DNA from 3 places in the Kribbella sp. NPDC104740 genome. Region 1 is predicted to be linked to each of the others. Evidence: riboswitches for the same ligand, from Rfam matches in the RefSeq annotation. Region 1 holds a riboswitch; each other region holds the start of a gene.

Region 1 (7,187 bases):
CCTGATGGAGTCCGGCGACCTCGAACGCCAGCTCCGCTACGCCCGCCGCCGGCACCGGCGCCGCCGGGACACCATGATCGATGCCATCAGCAACCACTTGCCGACCGCGACGGTCCACGGCGCCGCCGCCGGGCTGCACCTCACGATCACCTTCCCAGAGGGAGCCCTGGACGACGTGGAGCTGGCCACGAGAGCACTCGCCGAGGGCGTCAAGACCCACCCGCTGAGCTGGCACACCCAAACCCCGCACCCGCCCGGGTTGGTCCTCGGCTACGCGGCGCGCACTCCGACGGCGCTGACAGAAGCGGTGGAGATGCTGGGCAGCCTCGTCGCCGGCAGCTGACTCCCCTCCGCCTGTCAGGTGACTTGGGCGACTGGCCGCCGAGGGCGCGGGAGGACGAGCGGCGTACCGGTCAGCGGATCCGGGATGATCTCGCACGACAACCCGAAGACCTCCTCGACGGTCTCCGAGGTGATCACCTCGGCCGGCGTGCCCGTCGCGACGATCCGGCCGGACTTCAGCGCGATCAGGTGGTCGGCGTAGCGGCTGGCCAGGTTGAGGTCGTGCAGGACGAGGACGATCGTCTTGTGGTGCTGGTGGTTCAGGTCCTGGACGAGGTCGAGGATCTCCAGCTGGTGGGCGAGGTCGAGGAACGTCGTCGGCTCGTCGAGGAGCATCGTGTGGGCGTCCTGCGCGAGCGCCAGGGCGATCCAGACCCGTTGCCGCTGGCCACCGGACAGTTGGTCGAGGCAACGGTTCGCCAGGTCGGCGGTGCCGGTCGCGGCGAGGGCCTCGGTGACGACCTGCTCGTCCTCCGGGGTCCACTGGCGGAACCAGCGCTGGTGCGGGTGCCGCCCGCGGCCGACCAGGTCGGCGACGGTGATGCCTTCGGGGGCGACCGGCTGCTGCGGGAGCAGGCCGAGCTTCGTGGCGAGCTCGCCGCCGGGAACACGGCGTACGTCGACGTCGTCGAGGTAGACCGCACCCCCGCGCGGCACCAGCAACCGGGCGAGCCCGCGCAGCAGCGTCGACTTGCCGCAGGCGTTGGCACCGACGATCACGGTGATCTTCCCGGGCGGGATCTCGACCGAGAGGTCGTGCACGACCGGCGTCCCGTCGTACGCGAGGGTGAGGTTCTCCGAACGCAGCATGGTCATCCTCCTCGGCCGACGCGGTTGGCTCGGGCCATCAGCAGCAACAGGTACGGTGCGCCCAGGAACGCCGTGACGACGCCGACGGGCAGTGGGACGGGGGCGAACAGCTGGCGCGCGACGAGGTCGGCCGCGACGACCAGCAACGCGCCGATCGCACCGGAAGCGAGCAGGCCGGCGGCGCGTTCGGCGAGCAGGCGGCGGGTGATCTGCGGCGCGACCAGCGCGACGAAACCGATCGGTCCGGCGGCCGCGGTCGCCAGGGCGGCGAGGGCGACGCCGATCGCGATCAGCAGGCCGCGGGAGAGTTCGACCCGGCCGGCGAGCGTCCGGGCGAGGTCGTCGCCGAGCTCCAGGAGCCGGAGCTGCCGGGAGGCGATCACCGCGGCGGGGAGCAGGACGAGCAGCGTGAGCCCGATCAGCCACACCTCCGCCCAGGACCGCCCGGCGAGGCTGCCGGACAGCCACATCAGCGCGCTCTTCGCGGTGTAGATGTCGGCCAGCGTCAGCAGGTACGCCGTGAGCGAGCCGATGATCGCGGTGACGCCGATCCCGACGAGGACCAGCCGGTAGCCGGCGACGCCGCGCTTGAAGGCGAACAGGTAGATGGTGATTGCTGTCAGCAACGAACCGCCGAGGGCGCCGGCCGGGAGCCAGAACGGGCTGGCACCGATGATCGTGATCACCACGACGGCCGCGAGCGCGGCGCCGGCGTTGATGCCGATCAGGTCGGGGCTGACCAGCGGGTTGCGGGCCAGGCGCTGGAAGATCGCGCCGGAGACCGCGAAGGCGAAGCCGACGCCCAGGCCGACGAGGACGCGCGGCAGGCGGTTGTCGACGACGATGTCGGTGAGGATGAGGGAGCCGTTGCCCGCGAGGGTGTTCAGGACCTGGGCGAGCGGGATCTCGTAGTCGCCGATCGTCAACGAATAGGCGCCGACGGCAACGGCCACGCAGAGCGCGCTGAGCGTGACAAGCACGGCGCCCACGTCGATCCGGCCCGAGAAGGCGCCGACCCGCACGGGGTAGGACGCCGCGCGCTTCACAGCTCCGCCAAGCGCTGGCGGCGTACCAGAGCGATGAAGAGCGGCGCTCCGACCAGCGCGGTGATGATGCCGACCTGCAGCTCGTCCGGGCGGACGACGACCCGACCGAGCACGTCGGCGAGCAGCAGCAGCGTCGGGGCGAGGACCAGCGAGTACGGCAGGATCCAGCGATAATCAGCGCCGACGAGAGCCCGCGCGACATGCGGTACGGCGAGCCCGACGAACCCGATCGGACCGGCCATCGCGGTCGCCGTACCGGCCAGGAGCATGATCGCCAGACCCGCGAGGATGCGGACCACAGCGACCCGCGTGCCGAGCGTTGTCGCCAGCTCCTCGCCCAGCGCGAGCTGGTTGAGCGACCGGCCCAGAACCAGCGACAAGACGATGCCGACGGCAATGAATGGGAGCGCCTGCCCGACGATCGGGCCGGTCGCCATCGTGAGCGAACCGACCACCCAGAAGCGGAACTCGTTCAGCGTCGAGAGATCGAGCAACGTCGCCGCCGACGTGACGGACCCGAGCATCGCGGACAACGCGGCACCGGCCAGCGCGAGCTTCACCGGCGTCGCCCCACCGCGACCGAGCGTGCCGACGACGTACACCACGACGGTCGCCACCAGCGCGCCACCCATCGCGAACCACACGTACCCGGTCAGGCTCGTCACGCCGAAGACCCCGATCGCCCCGACGACCGCGACCGCGGCGCCTGCGTTCACGCCGAGGATCCCGGGGTCGGCGAGAGCGTTGCGCGTGACGCCCTGCATCAAGGCGCCGGCCATCCCGAGTGCGGCTCCCGCCATCAGGCCGGTCGCCGTACGGGGCAGCCGGAGGTACCGGATGACCCGATCGGTGTCCGAGCCGGTGAAGTCGGCGGCCGCGAGATACACGTCCCGCGGACCGAACCATTGGGTTCCGGCGAGCAGCGAGAGCAGCACAGCGGCCAGCAGTACGACGAAGGCGATCACGAGCCCCCCGGCCCGGGACACCCCGCTCCCCAACACCCCCCGCCCGGAGGCGGGTGGGGGCAGGGGTGGGGAGAGCGTGCGGCCGGCCTCGACCCGGGTGGTCACTTCACCAGGTCGGGATGGATGATCTTCGCGATCAGCTCGGTCGAGTTCGCGCCGCGGACGCCGGCCGAGTGGTGAGCGAACAACCACGGGATCACCCGCTTGTTCTTCACCGCCTTGAGGTTCGCGAACGCCGGGTTCTTCATCAGCTTGTCGACGTCCGGCTGCCCCTGCGCCTCGGTCAGCGTCGCGTCGCAGCAGGCGCTGATCAGCACGTAGTCCGGGTCGGCCTTGATGAACTCCTCGACGCTGATCTTCACGTTCCGCTTCGAGGTCAGCGCGGCGAACGCGTTCACGCCACCGGCCTGCTTGATCAGCACCGTGCCGAAGTCCGGCCCGCCGGAGACCGTCATCCCGCCGCCCTCGAGTCCGGGCCGCACGATCGCGACCGTCGGCCGGTCGGCGTCCTTCACCGCGGTCTCGACCGCCGCGATCCGCTTCTGCTGGTCGGCGATCACCTGCTCGGCCTTGTCGCTCGCGCCGAACAGCTTCCCGAGGTCGCGCAAATCGGCGTACACGTTGGTCATCGAGACCGTCGACGGGTCGATCGCCTCGTCGCCCTTGCCGTCGGCGGTCGGGCAGAGCGGGCTGAAGATCCAGGTCTGCACGCCGAGGTCGGACAGCGACTTGCGGCTGCCGAAGCTGCCGTCGCTGCCGGCGGCGTTGAAGATGTCGTTGAAGCCGGACAGCACGAAGTCCGGGTTCAGGCTGAGCACCTCCTCGCGGCTCGGCATGTTTTTGTAGTACTTGCGGTCGCGCTGCGCTTCGGCGTACTCCGGCAGTGGCTCGGAGTCCAGGAACGCGGTCCCGACCAGCCGGTCGGAGACACCCAGCGCGTGGGCCAGCTCGATGGCCGGCTGGTACGCCGCGAAGATCCGCTGCGGCGGGGTGTCGACGGTGACGTCGAGCCCGCAGTTCTTGACGGTCGTCGCGCTCGCGCTCGGACCTTCGCTCGCGCCGGCGCTTCCGCAGCCGGCGACCAGGGACAGGAAAACGGCAGCAAGCACTGCCTTGGGTACGACGGCCATGGCGACCGTTCCTCCAACACCTCGTGGACGGGACGCGTCGTGGCCGGTCTCCTGGCTGACGGGACGACCGCATCCGCCGCGCTGACCTTCCCAGCCCCTCCGGGCCAGTGGTCTCACACCAGGTGAACGCGCGACGGACAATCCCGATCACAGTGGCGAGGGCCGCGCCGGTACTCCACCGGCTTCCCGAACACCACGACGGCCACACGGTAACCCACGCTGCGACCCGGTCGCAGCTTCAGGTCCACCGTCAGCGCGTGTAGAGCGGCGAGATCGCCAGCGCGAACGCCACCATGTCGTCCGTCTTCACCTTGTTGCCGGGGACCGGCACCAGGTCCGCGATCTTGTCCGTGCCGACCCGGATGGTGCCCCGCCCGGTCGCGGTGTCGACGTACCCCTCGTCCCCGAGCGGCACCGACTGCGAGGTCGGTGCCTTGCGCACCGACGCCATCGCGGCCACCGCGTCCGGGACCCGGCGAGCGGTCGCGTAGACGGCGGCGCTCGGGTTGATCCAGCCGCAGACGATGTCGCCCGCCGCCGTCGTGCTGTCCCGGCGCGCCATCGCGGTGGCCCCCAGCACCTTCCCGGCCGCCTTCGTCCCCCGCTCGCACTCCTCGCGGGCGATCAGCAGCGCAGTCTCCGGCAACCCGGCCGCCTGCCGAGCCGCCTCCTGCGCCAGTACGACGTACTTGGTCGGCGTCGCCGCCGGTCCCTCGACCTTGAACAGCCGGTTCCCGAGCAGGAACACCGCGAGCTTGCTCGTCCCGAACCCACCCTGGCCGACCGCGATCGGCCGCGCCGGTTCGCCCTTGGTCGCCGCGTACGCCGCCTGCGCCGCGGTCAGGTCCGACTTCGTCGCCGTCAGCACCGACACCCCCAGCCGAAGCGCCGGACCGCTCGGGGCCGCGCTCAACGCGAGCTGACAGATGTCGTAGCTCGGCAGCCCGATCTCCGCCGGCACCGCCTTCGGCTCGATCGTCACCACCGGCACAGCCAGCGTGGCCTGCACCAGCGCCTGGTCCATCCGCACGCACAACGTGTCCGCGACCTTCGCCGTGGGCGGCACGCCCGGCGTCTCCGACGGGGTCTCGCTCGGTGTCTCGGTCGGCGTCGTACTGACCGAGACCAGCGGCGGCACGTCCGGCGCGGTCTCGTTGGACCCACCACCGCAGGCACTCAGCACGAGCAGGCCCACAACGGCGGCGAACGAAGTCACTGGGCGGGTACGCATGGTGACCCCGACTCTAGCCGAGCCCACCCTTTCGATCAGGGCGATATCGAGGTCGCTGGCTCGCGGTTGCTCCCGCGCCCGGGCGCGCGCCGACGCCAACCCGCGCCCTCCCGAGCCGCGCGCCTGACCCGCTAGCTCGCAGCCCCGCGCAACTCTCGTTCGCGAACAGCGTGCTCGTCCGTGCGGGCGTCGTACCGCCAGAAGTCCTTCAGCCACACGGCGGTGCCGATCACGCCGGCGACGCAGAGGAGGCCGCCGCTGACGATCGATGTGCGCACCGACGTCAGGTCGGCCACCAGGCCGGAGCGGGACTGGCCGCCGAGCGGGCCGAGGGAGTACGAGAGCATCTCGATGCCGGCCAGGCGGCCGCGCATCTCGTCGGGGATGGTCTGGTTCCAGATCACCGCGCGGAACAGGCCGGAGATCATGTCGGCGCCGCCCGCGACGGCGAAGAACGCGATCGCGAACCAGATGTTCGGCGCCAGCCCGGCGATGCCGACCGACGCGCCCCAGGTGATGGTCGCGAGCACGACCGCGCGGCCGTGGTGGTGGACGCGGCGGGCCCAGCCGCTGGTCAGCGTCGCGAGCATCGCGCCGACCGCCTCGGCGCTGTAGAGGAGACCGAGCAGTTTCGGCTCCTTCAGGACCTCGGTCGCGAAGGCCGGGAAGAGCACGATCGGCATCGCGAGGAACATCCCGACCATGTCGACGGCGTACGTCCCGAGCAGGTCGCGGCGGCGTACGGCGTACTTGATGCCGTCGCCGATCGCGCGCAGGCTCGGTGGCGTGCTGTGCTCGCTCGGCTTGTACGAGCCGAGCATCGCGAACAGCCCGGTCGCCACCACGAGCCCGGCCAGCTCCACCGCGAACGCCCAGGTCACACCGGCCGTGCCGACCAGTACGCCGCCGAGCGCGGGCCCGGCGAGCTGGCCGACCTGGAGGGTCAGCGAGTTGAGCGTGACCGCGGCCGGCATGTCCTCGTGCCGGACGACGCGCGGGAACAGCGCCTCGCGCGACGGGCGCTGCAGCGACGACGCGATCGCGTTCAGCGCGCCGGCGACGTAGATCACCCAGACCTGCGGGCTGGCCAGCAGCGTGTTCGCGAGCAGGACGGCGCAGATCACCACCTGCGCGATCCCGGTCAGGATCAGCATCTTGCGTCGGTCGACGTGGTCGGCCAGCGCGCCGCCGTACAGGCCGAAGATCACCAGCGGGGCGATCGTCACCAGGCCCATCGCACCGACCGCGAAGTTCGAGCCGGTCAGCTGGTAGAGCTGGAACGGCAGCGCGACGTACCCGACCATGCCGCCCAGGAAGAAGACCGAGCCCGAGATCACCAGGATCCGGAAGTCGCGGGACGCCCGCCACGGGGTCAGATCGACTCTCAGGCGGGCCAGGCGCTCGCGGAAACTAGGTGCCACTGGCACATAGTGGCACCCGGTCGCGCGCCTCGACGAACCCTTTACGGCCCTACCGTCGGCTCTGGACGCGGTCTGGACCGGAACCGATCCGCCGTGTCCGGCGTCAACCACGACGGCGCGGGGACGGCCCGGCGCCCGGAGCACACGACGGAGAACCAGATGATCTCGACCACGACGGTCCGCACCCGGGCCATCGCCCTCGTCGCCGCGGCCGCACTCGGTACGGCGCTGCTCGCGCCGGT
Region 2 (7,187 bases), on a different contig from region 1:
GCCAGAGCGAGCGACGTGATCGCTCCGACCGTGGTGGCCCGCGTGGAGGCGAACAGGTCGAACCAGAGCCCCTCGACGTTGCGGGCGTCGGCACCGACCAGCCGCGGCAGGAGGTGGTCGCGGAGCATCGCCAGCACCGCCGTACCGCCGGTACCGATGGTGTAGGAGTAGCCGAGCCCGGTACCTCCGTCGGAGGTCTCCAGCTCGACGAAGATCGTCTCCTGCTTCAGGAAGGCCTGGACGGCGTCCGTCCGGACCGTCTCGACCTCCAGGTCGACCAGGAACGCCTCGGCGCGGGTGATGGTCACTGGCAGCTCAACTGGCTCGCGAACTCGGTCTGGAGCTCCTTGGTCTTGGCCTTGCGCTCGTCGTCGTAGGTGTCCACGTTGTCCTTGGTCACCACGAACGAGCCGGAGTCGACGATCACACCGGGCGTCTTCATCGTGCACTGCTTCGAGCCGAGCAGCGCGAGCAGCCAGCCGCCGACGTACGCCTGGCCGACCGGGTTCTGCGCGACGGTCGCCGAGACGCCGCCGGACTTGATCCCGGACAGGATCTTCGCGTCGTCGTCGATCGCGACCACCTTGATCGGCAGCTTGCTGCTGGCCACGCCGTCCGCGGCGGCGACCGCCGGGTTGTACGCCGTGGTGACGATGCCCTTGATGTCCTTGCCCTTGGCCGCGAGCAGGTCGGCGACCGAGCGCTGCGCGGTCTGCAGGTCCTTGTCGATGTCGGTGACCACCGGCAGCTCGGTGACCTTGCCACCGGTCTCGCCGACCGCCTTCTTCACCCCCGCGATCCGGCGCTGGGTGTTGGAGTCGACGTTGTTGCCGGTCAGGTGCACGATCGTGCCCTCGCCGCCGATCGCCTCGATGGTCGCCTTGGCCGCCTTGTACGCCGCCGCCTCGACGTCGGTGGACAGGCAGAAGTCGGCCGAGTTGGTGTCACCGGCCGGGCAGGAGGCCAGCGAGCCGACCGCGAACCCCTTGGACTTGAGGTCCTCGAAGGTGGTGTTGATGTCGGTCGGCGACACGCCGAAGATGCCGAACGCGTTGAAGCCGCGGGCGGCCAGCGAGCTGACCACGTTGTTCTGCTTGCTCTGGTCCCACTCGCCGGTCTCGTCGAAGGTGACGTCGCCGAGCTTGAACTCGGTCTTGTCCAGCTCCGCGGTCGCCTTCCAGGGCTGGAAGTAGGGGTGCGCACCGCCCGGGATCAGCGCCAGCTTCACGCTGGAGGCGTCCTTCAGGGTGACCGGGCCGCCGGTCGAGCCCGTCGAGGCGTCGTCGCCCGCCGTACCACCGGTACTGTCGTTGGAGCTCTTGGTGCTGCAGCCGGTGGCGGCCAGGGCGAGAACGGCCAGGCCGGCGATCGCCGACCTCCGGTACCGGGCGGCGGACGTGGGCAGGGACGTGGGCATGGGGCGCTCCCTCGAAGATCCTATAGGATATTGCGAACCTGATGCTGCCGCCTCACACTGGTGGCGTCAACCCTTGCCCCGGTAACGACTGAGCACGACCTCCGGGGTCGGGCAGAATGAGTGCTTCGGGAGGAGCGACGGTGACGGATGCGCATGTGGGTCTGGCGGGGCAGCTCACCCGCCTGCCGCAGCGACAGGTACTGAGCGACGACGTCTACGAGACGGTCAAGGGCCTGATCATGGACAGCGTGGTGGCCCCGGGCACCCGGCTGAACATCGACGCGCTGACCCGGGAGCTGGGCATCTCCCAGACCCCGATCCGCGAGTCGCTGGCCCGGCTGGAGTCCGACGGGCTGGTGATCAAGGAGCCGCTGCGCGGCTACCGGGTCTCCTCCACGCTGACCCGGGCCGAGTTCGAGGACCTCTTCGAGTACCGGCTGCACATCGAGCCGTGGGCGGCCGGCCGGGCCGCGGAACGCACGTCGCCGGAGGACCTGGTCCGGCTCAAGGACGAGATGCTCAGCTACACCGAGGTCCCCGAGCGCCCCGACTACGACTCGTACAAGGCGATGGCCGGTCACGACCAGCGCTTCCACGACCTGGTGCTGGAGCTGTCCGGCAACGAGACCGCCCGGCAGTCCTTCGCCCGGACGCACTGCCACCTGCACCTGTTCCGGCTGTACTACGGCGGCGGTATCGCCACCCAGGCCCTGCGCGAGCACAAGGCGATCGTCACCGCGGTCCGCAAGGGTGACCCCGAGCAGGCCGCCGCCGCGATGCGCTCGCACATCGAGGCCTCCCGGGCACGGCTGCGCCCGAAGTTCGAAGAACAAGACTAAGGAGAGTTTGTGGAACTGCTGCGCCTCGGCGCGGTCGGTGAGGAGCGCCCCTACGTGCGCGCCGCCGACGGCACCACCTACGACCTGAGCTCTGTCACCGCCGACATCGACGGCGCCTTCCTGGCCGCCGACGGGATCGCCCGCGCCCGCGCGGCCCTGGAGGCCGGGTCGCTGCCGGCGGCCGAGGTCGACGGCCTGCGGATCGGCGCCCCGATCGCCAAGCCGGCCGCGGTGGTCTGCATCGGCCAGAACTACGCCGCGCACGCGGCCGAGTCCGGCGCCGAGCCGCCGAAGGAGCCGATCGTCTTCTTCAAGCACCCGAACACCGTCGTCGGCCCGTACGACGACGTCCTGGTCCCCCGCGACAGCCGCAGGACCGACTGGGAGGTCGAGCTCGCGGTCGTGATCGGCAAGACCGCCCGGTACCTGACCTCGGACGAGGAGGCGCTGGCCTGCATCGCCGGGTACGCGGTCTCCAACGACGTCTCCGAGCGCGCCTTCCAGCTCGAGGTCTCCGGCGGCCAGTGGTCGAAGGGCAAGTGCTGCGAGACGTTCAACCCGCTCGGCCCGGTGCTGGTCCCGGCCGACGAGGTCGGCGACCCGCAGGCGCTGGACCTGAAGTCGTTCGTCAACGGCGAGCCGCGGCAGGACTCCAACACCCGGGACATGATCTTCTCGGTCGCCGCGCTGATCCGCGACCTGTCGCAGTACATGACGCTCGACCCGGGCGACATCGTCAACACCGGTACGCCGGAGGGTGTGGCGCTGTCCGGGCGGTTCCCGTACCTGGCGCCGGGTGACGTCGTCGAGTGCGAGATCCAGGGGCTGGGCAGGCAGCGCCAGGAGCTTCGCCAGGCCTGAGCGCGCGTCGCGCCCCGGCCCGGCTCTCGGTCGGCCTTTCCGCCCCGTCACCCGAATCTCGGTGGCGGGGCGAACCCGTCGTACGGCATCTTTCTGTGCCATGACCTCGATCGTGCGCACGGTGACCTTCGACGCGGCCGACCCCTACGAGCTGGCCGGCTTCTGGCTGCAGGTGTTCGGCGTGGAGCGCCCGTCGGACGACTTCCCCGACGACCCGTACGCCGCCGTCGACACCGGCCCGGTCAAGCTGCTGTTCGAGCGCAACAACGACCCTAAGCGTGCCAAGAACCGCGTCCACCTCGACCTCGAGCCGGACATCCCGCGCGACCAGGAGGTCGAGCGGCTGGTCGCGCTCGGCGCGACGGTCGAGCACGACCACCGGGAGGCGGACGGTACGGGGTTCGTGGTGATGCTCGACCCGGCCGGCAACGAGTTCTGCGTGCTCCGTTCGGCCGCGGAGCGTGCGGCGACCGGCGGCTGATCCTCCGCGGGTGCAGCTACTGGAGGCTGAGCGACCAGGCCGTCGCGTGGGCGGAGAGGCTGACGGTCGCCAGCGGGCGAACATCCACGTGCCGCAGCGACTCAGCCGGCGCCTCCAACGTGTAGAGCACAGCAGCTCTCACGACCGCCGGATGCACCACCGCCACCACCGTCTGCCGCTCCGCGTGCTGCGGAGCCTCGGTGAGGTCCCCCAGCCAGTCGGCGACCCGCGCGATCAGGTCGTTCGCCGTCTCACCACCCGGCGGCGCCGTGTGCGGCCGCTCCAGCCACGCCGAGACCGCCGCAGTCTCCGTCGCGAGCAGCTCCTCCAGGTCGCGCCCGGTCCAGTCGCCGTACTCCCGGTCGCGCAGCGCCCCGACCACGACCGGCTGCAAGCCCATCGCCTCAGCGGTCAGGATCGCGGCCGGCTCGGGCCCGCAGTACGTCGTACCGGCGTCGACCCGCAGGTCACGCGCCGCCTCCAGGCTCGCCTGGTCCGGCGCGGGCTCTCCACCGAGGACGAGCCCGCGCAGGCCAGGCGTCAGCGCATGCGCGACGAGGGTCAGCGTCGTGGTCACGCGGCAACCGGCTCCGCGACCTTGGAGTGACGATCCACCAACGCAGCGTAACCGAATCCGATCAGCGTCCACAGCACCGCCTGCGTGCCGAGCGAGGCGAACCGGAACTGCCACAGCAGCGTCGCCGGGAACGACCCCGGCACCTCGTTGATCGCCGGCAGGATCAGGTACGCCGCCACGATCGTCACCACGAACGCGGCCCCGCCTGCGGCGAGCCGGATCCAGGGCGCGTCGCCGAAGCGCTGCGCCCAGCGGGACGCCGCGACGCCGGCCCAGACCGCGAGCAGCCCGATCACCAGCGTCAGCAGGTAGGTGACGGTCCGCTTGGTGATCGTCTCCGGGTCGCCGACGGCGGGCGGGTTCGGCGGGTACTTGAGGAACGGCACCAGCACGATCCCGACGAATCCCGCGGCGGCCAGGCCGAGCGCGGCGTACGAGTCGCTGGTGGTGCGGAGGCGGCGGCGGAGCAGGGCGAACCCGACGGCGAAGATGCCGCCGAGCGCCACGCCGTACAGGCTGGTGGCGAGGAAGAGCCCGAACCGCTGGCCGTCGCGGCTGACCAGCGGTTCCTCCTCCTCGGCCGCCGGGGCCTCGGTCGCTTCGCCATGGGTGTGCGCGGCGCCGCCGGCTTCCTCGATCGCGATCGCGGCGTCGATGTGCGGTTCGCCCATCACGTACGCGAAGGTTCCGGCCAGCAGGCCGGCGAAGAGGCCGACGATCAGTCCGCGCACCAGGAGATTCCCGAAAGTGCGCATGACAGTCCTGTCAGATGGTGGTGTGGGTACTGCAGGACGTCAGTGGCAGGGCACGCCGAGCAGGTGCCGGCCGTCGTGCATCAGCTCGTGCAGGTACATGCCCGACTGGGAGATCGCACCCTGGTCGAAGGCGACCAGGTAGGCCAGCATCAGCAGCACGCCGACGGTGAGCAGCGCGACCGCGAGCAGGCGCGGGGAAACGGCCGGTACGGCGACCGGGCGAGCAGGAGCAGACATCTGAGGACCTCCTGGGGAAGTGCGCGTCCCCATCGAAAGGCTGCGAGTGCCCGAGCGTCCTGACTCACGAGCCCGAAGCTCGCTCACAGTGGCGCGGCCGTACCGGTTTCTCACCGGTTTCCCTCATGGCACCGCAGGTTGACCTTTGAACGGTAGCGGCCGCCTTCGTGACCGGTCAACGGATCCCGGCGCGCCGGTGATCTTCCCCACCTGGCGAGATCCCGCAGCTTCGCGGGGATTGCTTCGGCCGGCGAGATCCCCGCAGCCTCGCGGGCTCGCCTCGGCTGGCGAGATCGTGCAGCGGGTCGCGGACCCGGCACTTACCCTGACTCCATGCCGTCCGCCCACCACCTCCTGGCCTTCGCCGTCACCGCCCTGATCGTCATCGTCGTCCCCGGCCCGAGCGTCCTGTTCATCATCGGCCGGGCCCTGACCGTCGGCCGCCGCGAAGCCGTCCTCACCATGATCGGCAGCATGGCCGGCGTCGTGGTCCTCCTGGTCGCGGTAGCCCTGGGCCTCGGCTCCCTCATCGCCGCCAGCGCCATCGCCCTCACCGTCGTGAAACTCGCCGGCGCGGCGTACCTGATCTACCTGGGCATCCACGCCTTCCGCACCCGCAAGTCCCTCGCCTCTGCACTCACCGCCGGCGTCCGCCCGGCGAACACCCGCCGAGTCCTCCGCCAGGGCTTCCTCGTCGGCGTCACCAACGCCAAGACCGCGGTCTTCTTCGCCGCCGTCCTCCCCCAGTTCCTGGACCCCGAAGCCGGCAACCCCACCCTCCAGATCCTGCTGCTCGGCCTCATCTTCATCACCATCGCCCTCATCTCCGACACCACCTGGGCCTTGGCCGCCGGCACCGCCCGCAACTGGTTCGCCCGCTCCCCGCGCCGCCTGGAACTGGTCGGCGGCACCGGCGGCCTGATGATCATCACGCTCGGCGCGAGCATCGCCCTCACGGGCGCGAAGGACTAGTCCGCTGCAGGGCTGTGGACAACTCCCCAGCCGTTCACCCTCCGCTTGTAAACTCAACAAGGAAAGAACAGGCGGCGGGCAGCAGACGCCGTCAGCCGCACCAGATTCACACCATTCGAGTCTGCCGAGCCGCGAAGACGCCCACCACAGCAAGCGCAGCAGGCAAGCCGAAGGCTGTCAGGTACGCCGTGGTCGGCGAGTGCGGCTCGATGGCGGCGAAGAGCGAGCCGCCGATCGCCAGGATCGTTGCTGTCAGCAAGGAGTCGCTGAGCTGCAGGGCCGAGCTGTTCGCACCCTGCTGCTCGACCGTGGAGTACTCCAGCACCAGCACCGACACGGTCGGGAACACCGTCCCCATCCCCAGCCCGACCAGCGCCCACCCGAGGATCCCGACGACCACCGGCACCCGGTCGTCGAGCGTCGCGGCGGCGGTCCCGATCCCCAGCAGCAGCGAGAGCATGCCCGCCTGCAGGAACACGTGGTGCTCGAACGGCTGGTTCGGCCGGCCCCGGTACCACGACGCCGCCGACCAGCTCAGCGCGCTGACCGTCAGCACCATCCCCGCCCACGCCGGCGACAGCCCGCGCTCCCGGGTCAGCATCAGCGGCAGGAACACCTCGGCCCCGAACCCGGCCGCTGCGACCAGCCCGCGCAACGCGATCACCGCCGGAAGCCCCGCGCGGACCGTGAACGTCCCCTTCGGCAGCAGCTTCGGCGCGAACACGACCACCGCCGCCAGCCCGATCGCGATCAGGATCAACTGCAGGGCTCCCCGCTGCTGCCCGCCGTAGTGCAGCAGCCCGACGCCGAACGCCGCACCCACGGCGTACCAGGCCTGGTCGGTCCAGAGCCTGCCCGAGTCGACCTCACCAGACCGCGCCGAGTTCGCCCCACCAGACCCCGCCGGTTCGACCTCACCAGACCGCACCGGTTCGCCCTCACCAGACGGTGCCAACTCGGCCTCGCTCAACGGCGCCGACCGCTCACCCCGCGCGAGCCCCGGGCGCATGATCAGCGCCGCCGGCACCGCCAGCACCGGCACCGCCAG
Region 3 (7,187 bases), on a different contig from region 1:
GGGGATCGGGGGAGTGGTCGCTCTGGGCGCGGGAGCGGCGTTTGGCCAGGACGACACCGCCGACGAACAGGAACGGGATGACCAGGCCCAGGTAGAGCCACTTGGTGCCGGTCCAGTCGCTGGTGTCGCCGTCGGCGGAGCCGGGTGGGTTCGCGCCCGGGGAAGCGGTCGCGCCGATGGAGGGCGTCGGCGAGTCCGCGGCCTGAGCGCTCGCCGCGGTGACCAGGGTCAGGCTGCAGACCAGGAGTGCAGCGGCGAGGAGGCTTGCCGGGAGGGCCGTGCTCCGTCGGGATGTCATGAGCAACCGGTACCCAGCACGGAGATGTGGAAAAGGAGGCTCCGGGCGGGCCCGGAGCCTCCAGGTCAGGCGGCGAGCGACTTCAGCGCGAGGGTGAAGCGTTCGGTGAGCCAGTCCAAGGTCGTCGTGGTGACGGTCAGCGGCGGGGACAGGCGGATGGTCGATCCGTGGGTGTCCTTCGCCAGTACGCCGTGCTCCGCGAGCCTTTCGCACAGATCACGCCCGGTGCCGAGCGCCGGATCGAGGTCGACCCCCGCCCACAGCCCGTGGATCCGAAGCCCCACCAGCCCGTGAGCCTGCAGCGGCTCCAGCCGATCGCGCAGCTCCCCTTCGAGCGTGAGCGCGTGCTGCTGCAGCTCACCCGGCTCCAGCAGCTTCACCACCGCCCGCCCGACCGCGGCAGCCAACGGGTTGCCGCCGAAGGTGCTGCCGTGCGTTCCCGGCGTGATCACGTCCATGATCGCCCGATCGGTCACCACCGCCGACAGCGCGACGATCCCGCCGCCGAGCGCCTTCCCGAGGATGTACACGTCCGGTACGACGCCCGCCCGCTGCGACGCGAACGTCGCGCCGGCCCGGCCGAGCCCGGACTGGATCTCGTCGGCGATCATCAGCACGTTGTTCGCCGTGCAGGCTTCCCGGACGGCGGCGAGGTAGCCGGGAGGTGGCACGATCACCCCCGCCTCGCCCTGCACCGGCTCGAGCAGCACCGCGACGGTCGTCTCGTCGATCGCCGCCTCCAGCGCGGCCGCGTCGCCGTACGGGACGGAGCGGAAGCCCGGCGTGTACGGCCCGTAGTTGTCGTGCGCGACGGCGTCGCCGGAGAAGCTGATGATGCTGATGGTCCGGCCATGGAAGTTGCCATCAGCAACGATGATCGTGGCCTTACCGTCCGGGACGCCCTTGACCAGGTAGCCCCAGCGGCGCGCCAGCTTGAGCGCGGTCTCGACCGCCTCGGCGCCCGAGTTCATCGGCAGCACCGCGTCCTTGCCCGCGAGCGCGGCCAGCTCGGCGCAGAACGGGCCGAGCTGGTCGTGGTGGAACGCCCGGCTGGTCAGCGTGACCCGGCCGAGCTGCTCGGTGGCGGCGGCGATCAGCGCCGGGTGCCGGTGCCCGAAGTTCAGCGCCGAGTAGCCGGCCAGGCAGTCCAGGTACCGCTGCCCGGCGGTGTCGGTCACCCAGGCGCCGTCGGCGGTGGCGATCGTGACCGGCAGCGGGTGGTAGTTGTGCGCGCCGAACTGCTCTTCCAGCATCACCGGATCGGTCACAGATCGCCCCTTCGTTCAATGAAGTAACAGGTAGTACAGGAGAGCATATCCTGTACTACCTGCTACCGAGATCAGCCGAGCTGGGCGCGGACATCCCGCGCGGCACCGACCAGGTTGTCCAGCGAGTCACGCACTTCCGGCCACCCGCGCGTCTTCAGCCCGCAGTCCGGATTCACCCAGAGCCGCTCGGCCGGGATCGCGGCCAGGCCCTTCCGCAGCAGCGACACGACTTCCGGCGTACCGGGCACCCGCGGCGAGTGGATGTCGTACACGCCCGGCCCGACCCCGCGCGGGTACCCGGCGTCGCCGAGCTCGTGCGCGACCTGCATGTGCGAGCGGGCCGCCTCCAGGCTGGCGACGTCGGCCTCCATCTCGTCCAGCGCGTTCAGGATGTCGCCGAACTCCACGTAACACATGTGCGTGTGGATCTGCGTGTCCGCGCGTACGCCGCTCGTCGTCAGCCGGAACGCCTCCGTGCCCCACGCCAGGTACGCCGCTCGGTCGGCCTGCCGCAGCGGCAGCGTCTCCCGCAGCGCCGGCTCGTCGACCTGGATCACCGCGGCACCGGCCGCCTCGAGATCGTTCACCTCGTCCCGCAGTGCCAGTGCGACCTGCCGCGCGGTCTCGCTGCGCGGCTGGTCGTCGCGGACGAACGACCAGGCGAGCATCGTCACCGGCCCGGTCAGCATCCCCTTCACCGGCCGCTCGGTCTGCAGCTGCGCGTACGCCCACCAGCGAACGGTCATCGGCTCGGGCCGGGAGATGTCGCCGACGAGCACCGGCGGCCGCACGTACCGGGTGCCGTACGACTGGACCCAGCCGTGCTGCGTGGCCAGGTACCCGTCGAGCTGCTCGGCGAAGTACTGGACCATGTCGTTGCGCTCGGGCTCGCCGTGCACGAGCACGTCCAGGCCGGCCTTCTCCTGGAACGCGAGCACCTCCTGGATCTCGGCGCCGATCCGCTCGTCGTACTGGGTCGCGTCGATCCGTCCGGCGCGCAGGTCGGCGCGGGCCGTGCGGAGCTCGGTGGTCTGCGGGAACGAGCCGACGGTCGTGGTCGGGAGCAGGGGGAGCCCGAGCCGGGCCTGCTGGGCGGCGCTGCGTTCGGCGTACGGCGTCGCCCGCTTGCTGTCGGACGGGGTGATCCCGGCGACCCGCGCGCGGACGGACGGGTTGTTGGTCAGCGCCGACGCACGCCGCGACTCCAGCGCGGCCTGGTTCGCCGCCAGCTGATCGGCGATCGCCTCGGCGCCCTCGCTGTAGCCGAGTGTCAGCGTGGCGATCTCGGCGGACTTCTGGCGCGCGAACGCGAGCCAGCTCGCGACCTCCGGCGCGATCCCGTCCTCGGCGCTCACGTCGTACGGGACGTGCAGGAGCGAGCAGGACGCGCCGACGTCGACCTGACCGGCCAGCGTGCGCAGCCGGTTCAGGGTGGCCAGCGACTTGGTCAGGTCGTTGATCCAGATGTTGCGGCCGTTGACGACACCCGCGACGAGTCGCTTGGAGCGCACCTCGGAGGCGGCGACCAGGTCGTCGAGGTTGCCCTCGGCGGGACCGGTGAAGTCGATCGCGAGCCCCTCGACCGGCGACTTGGCCAGCACCGGCAGCGCCTGGCCGAGCCGGTCGAAGTACGACGCGACGAGCAGCCGCGGCCGGTCGGTCAGCTCACCCAGTACGGCGTACGCACGCGCGGTGAGGTCGAGCTCGTCGGCCGAGCGGTCCTGGACCAGCGCCGGCTCGTCCAGCTGCACCCAGCCCGCGCCGGCGGTGCGGAGGTCGGCGAGCACCTCGGCGTACACGGGGAGGAGCTTGTCGAGCAGCGACAGCGGCTCGAAGTGCTCGTCGACGCCCGGCGCCGGCTTGGCCAGCAGCAGGTAGGTGATCGGGCCGACGAGGACCGGGCGGGCGGTCAGGCCGAGCGCGATCGCCTCCCGCAGCTCGCCGACCTGCTTGCCGGTGTCGGCGGCGAACGTGGTGTCCGGGCCGAGCTCGGGGACCAGGTAGTGGTAGTTGGTGTCGAACCACTTCGTCATCTCCAGCGGCGCGACCTCCTGGGTGCCGCGGGCCATCGCGAAGTAGCCGTCCAGCGGGTCCGCCGCGACGGCCGCGCGGTGCCGCTCGGGGATCGCGCCGAGCAGGACCGAGGTGTCCAGCACGTGGTCGTAGTACGAGAAGTCACCGGTCGGGACCTCGTCGATGCCGTCGGCCGCGAGCTGCTGCCAGTTGGCCCTGCGCAGGTCCGCGGCGGTCTGCCGGAGGGCGTCGGCGCTGACCGTGCCCTTCCAGTAGCCCTCGATCGCCTTCTTCAGCTCCCGGTTCGGGCCCTGACGCGGGTAGCCGGACACGGTGGAGCGTGCTGCTGACTGGGTGTTCAAGTGTCTCTCCTTGGCGAGGCAGTCTCGAAGACCCCGGACCCCAGGAGAACGACGGGCAGGCGCGACGGTGCGCGCACGGCCGACCTTCCCACGAGGTCACGCGGTCACCGCCGGACGACGACGCACGGCGGGCAGGGGCAGGTCTTCGGACTCGCGGGCACGCCTGGTCCCAGGCACCTACTGGCCGTCGCTTCCCAGACCGGTCCTCCGGTCCAGTGCTGATGACGGCGGTCGTTCCCACTCACCGCTGCGGGGCAGTCCCGGATTTCCACCGGGTTCCCTCTTACGACGACCCGACTGGCGACCGGGCCGAACCACTGCGTCACCACTTTCTCACAGAATTCTCACAGCGCCGGGTGAGTGTGATCGGTCCCTCGGACAGGTCGCGGTGGTTCAATGCGCCCGTGAACAGGCTGACGCGATGAGCGCCGACCACGCGGACGGCCGCGTGCAGTCCCGGACCCTGCTGACCATCGGCGCCCTCGGCGTCGTCTTCGGCGACATCGGGACCAGCCCGATCTACACCATCCAGACCGTGTTCAACCCCGGTGACCCGCACCCGGTACCGGTCTCGGCCGACAGCGTGTTCGGGATCGTGTCGCTGATCTTCTGGGCGGTCACGATCATCGTGACGATCAAGTACGTGCTGCTCGTGCTGCGCGCCGACAACCACGGCGAGGGCGGCATCCTGGCCCTGATCACGCTGATCCGCAGCCACGGCACCAACGGCACCCGGCGGACCAAGGTGATCCTGGCCGGGCTCGGCATCTTCGGCGCGTCGCTGTTCTTCGGCGACTCGATGATCACGCCGGCCATCTCGGTGCTGTCCGCGGTCGAGGGCCTGAAGGTCGTCGAGCCCGGGCTGGACTCGTACGTCGTACCGATCACCGCGACGATCATCGTCGTGCTGTTCACCCTGCAGCGCCTCGGCACCGGCCGGATCGGGCGCTCGTTCGGCGTCGTGATGGTGCTCTGGTTCGTCACCATCGGCGCGGCCGGGATCGGCGGGATCACCCGGCACCCGCAGATCCTGGAGGCGCTGTCGCCGACGTACGCGCTCGGCTTCCTGACCAACCACTTCGGGCACGCGTTCTTCGCGCTGGCCGCGGTCGTGCTCGCGATCACCGGCGCCGAGGCCCTGTACGCCGACCTCGGGCACTTCGGCCGCGCGCCGATCACCCGGGCCTGGCTGGTCCTGGTCTTCCCGGCCTGCATCCTCAGCTACCTCGGCCAGGGCGCCCTGGTGCTCAAGGACCAGGCGTCGGTGAGCAGCCCGTTCTTCCTGCTGGTGCCGGACTGGGGCCGGATCCCGCTGGTCCTGCTCGCGACCGCCGCGACCGTGATCGCGTCCCAGGCCGTGATCACCGGAGCGTTCTCGGTCGCCCGTCAGGCGGTCCAGCTCGGGTACCTGCCGCGGCTGCGGATCCTGCACACGTCGAGCAAGACGATCGGCCAGATCTACGTGCCGTGGATCAACTGGGCGCTGATGATCTCGGTGCTGACGCTGGTCTTCGCGTTCCAGACCTCGGCCGCGCTCGCGTTCGCGTTCGGGATGGCGGTCACCGCGACGGTGACGATCAACACCGTGCTGTTCTTCTACATCGTCCGCAAGCAGTGGGGTAAGCCGATGTGGGTGGTGATCGGCGGTGGCGCGGTGTTCCTGTCGATCGAGCTGCTGTTCCTCGCGGCGAACCTGACCAAGCTCGTGCACGGCGCCTGGCTGCCGCTGCTGATCGGCATCACGGTCTTCACCGTGCTCACCACCTGGCAGCGCGGCCGGGCGCTGGTCACCGCGCGCCGCGAGCGCCAGGAAGGGTCACTGACCACCTTCATCAACGAGCTGCACGACGCGCGGCCGCCGCTGCGGCGAGTGCCCGGTACGGCGGTCTTCCTGAACCGCGGCAAGGACACCGTGCCGCTGGCGATGCGCGCGAACGTCGAGCACAACCACATCCTGCACGAGAACGTCGTGATCCTGTCGATCGAGACCGAGCCGGTCCCGTCGGTGCCGGACGACGAGCGGATCACGATCGACGACCTCGGCTTCGACGACGACCGGATCGTGCACGTGACGGCGCGGTTCGGCTACGTCCAGACTCCGGATGTCGCGGGCGTACTGCGGCTGGCCGCGGAGCAGAGCGCCGAGGTCGCGTCGCTGGACCTGAGCGACACGTCGTACTTCCTGTCGACGATCGAGCTGCGGCTCGGGGACAAGCCGGACATGGCGCGCTGGCGCAGCCGGCTGTTCGTGGCCACGTCGCACATCAGCGCGGACGCCGCCGAGTACTTCGGGCTGCCCCGCGACCGGGTGGTCATCATGGGCTCCCGGATCGACGTCTAGTCCTCGGTGTCGCTCTCCGGTTGGGGGCCGCGCCGGCGGCGCTGGTGCTCGACGACGTCGAGGAACGTCTCTTTGAACCGCCGGTAGTTCTGCGCGCCCAGCCGCTCGGCGTGCTCAGCCTCGATCCCGGCGATGACCGCGTCCGCGGTCCGCATCTGGGCCAGGCCGCGCTCGGTCGGGCAGACCAGCTTCGCGCGCCGGTCGCTGGGGTCGGGACGGCGTTCCAGGTACCCGAGGGCTTCGAGCTCGTCGACCAGCGTGCCGATGATCTGCTTGTGCTGACCGGACAGCCGGGACAGCTCGGTCGCGCGGACGCCGTCGGGCTCGAGGTAGGCCATCACGGCGCCGTGCCGGTGCTTGAGGTCGTCGAAGCCCTGCGCCGCGACCTCCGCGAACAGCTCGCGCTGGAAGGCGAACAGGAGCCGGCCGGACAGCACGCCCAGGTCCGGGTCCGCGGTCCTCTGCTTCGCACGCGTGGTCAACGCCGTCTCCTCTCGTCAGCTTCCGACCAGCCTAGCGCATTTCGTCATGGCGCTTGATCGTCACTTTATTTGACTATCTCCGGGCGGCGGCCTACGCTGCAGAAGTAGTCAAGATTCGTGACGATCAAGGAGCGGGACTGATATGACGAAGACGATCGCGGTCATCGGGGCGACCGGCGCGCAGGGTGGCGGCCTGGTCCGGGCGATCCTGGCCGACTCCACGGGCGAGTTCGCGGTCCGGGCGGTGGCCCGTGACCCGCAGAGCGCGAAGGCGCTGGAGCTGGCGGCGGCCGGCGCCGAGGTCGTCACCGGCGACCTCGACGACGAGGAGAGCCTGCGCAAGGCCTTCGACGGCGTGTACGGCGCGTTCGTGGTGACGAACTACTTCGCCCAGCGCAGCGAGGCCGAGGTGGCCGCGCGGTC

The links. A riboswitch is a leader RNA that binds a small molecule or an ion and turns the genes downstream of it on or off. The one in region 1 is predicted to bind cobalamin.
Region 2: linked by a shared signal. The riboswitch ahead of ACZ6Z4_RS20660 (CbtB domain-containing protein) and the one ahead of ACZ6Z4_RS01180 (ABC transporter substrate-binding protein) in region 1 are both predicted to bind cobalamin.
Region 3: linked by a shared signal. The riboswitch ahead of metE (5-methyltetrahydropteroyltriglutamate--homocysteine S-methyltransferase) and the one ahead of ACZ6Z4_RS01180 (ABC transporter substrate-binding protein) in region 1 are both predicted to bind cobalamin.

Annotation. Positions count from the first base shown of each region.
Region 1 is NZ_JBVJNV010000001.1:251,269-258,455, reverse strand. Features, by position in the region: gene pdxR (MocR-like pyridoxine biosynthesis transcription factor PdxR) at 1-343, shown strand, start outside; gene ACZ6Z4_RS01195 (ABC transporter ATP-binding protein) at 358-1,152, opposite strand; gene ACZ6Z4_RS01190 (FecCD family ABC transporter permease) at 1,155-2,198, opposite strand; gene ACZ6Z4_RS01185 (FecCD family ABC transporter permease) at 2,195-3,184, opposite strand; gene ACZ6Z4_RS01180 (ABC transporter substrate-binding protein) at 3,265-4,293, opposite strand; cobalamin riboswitch at 4,318-4,506, opposite strand; gene ACZ6Z4_RS01175 (hypothetical protein) at 4,544-5,524, opposite strand; gene ACZ6Z4_RS01170 (MFS transporter) at 5,656-6,945, opposite strand; gene ACZ6Z4_RS01165 (hypothetical protein) at 7,105-7,187, shown strand, end outside.
Region 2 is NZ_JBVJNV010000003.1:952,394-959,580, forward strand. Features, by position in the region: gene ACZ6Z4_RS20625 (mandelate racemase/muconate lactonizing enzyme family protein) at 1-308, opposite strand, end outside; gene ACZ6Z4_RS20630 (sugar ABC transporter substrate-binding protein) at 305-1,417, opposite strand; gene ACZ6Z4_RS20635 (GntR family transcriptional regulator) at 1,558-2,256, shown strand; gene ACZ6Z4_RS20640 (fumarylacetoacetate hydrolase family protein) at 2,266-3,117, shown strand; gene ACZ6Z4_RS20645 (VOC family protein) at 3,218-3,598, shown strand; gene ACZ6Z4_RS20650 (histidine phosphatase family protein) at 3,615-4,175, opposite strand; gene ACZ6Z4_RS20655 (CbtA family protein) at 4,172-4,930, opposite strand; gene ACZ6Z4_RS20660 (CbtB domain-containing protein) at 4,970-5,167, opposite strand; cobalamin riboswitch at 5,202-5,343, opposite strand; gene ACZ6Z4_RS20665 (LysE family translocator) at 5,501-6,139, shown strand; gene ACZ6Z4_RS20670 (MFS transporter) at 6,246-7,187, opposite strand, start outside.
Region 3 is NZ_JBVJNV010000002.1:577,652-584,838, reverse strand. Features, by position in the region: gene ACZ6Z4_RS12340 (hypothetical protein) at 1-298, opposite strand, end outside; gene rocD (ornithine--oxo-acid transaminase) at 364-1,551, opposite strand; gene metE (5-methyltetrahydropteroyltriglutamate--homocysteine S-methyltransferase) at 1,638-3,941, opposite strand; cobalamin riboswitch at 4,061-4,275, opposite strand; gene ACZ6Z4_RS12325 (potassium transporter Kup) at 4,363-6,282, shown strand; gene ACZ6Z4_RS12320 (MarR family winged helix-turn-helix transcriptional regulator) at 6,279-6,764, opposite strand; gene ACZ6Z4_RS12315 (NmrA/HSCARG family protein) at 6,907-7,187, shown strand, end outside.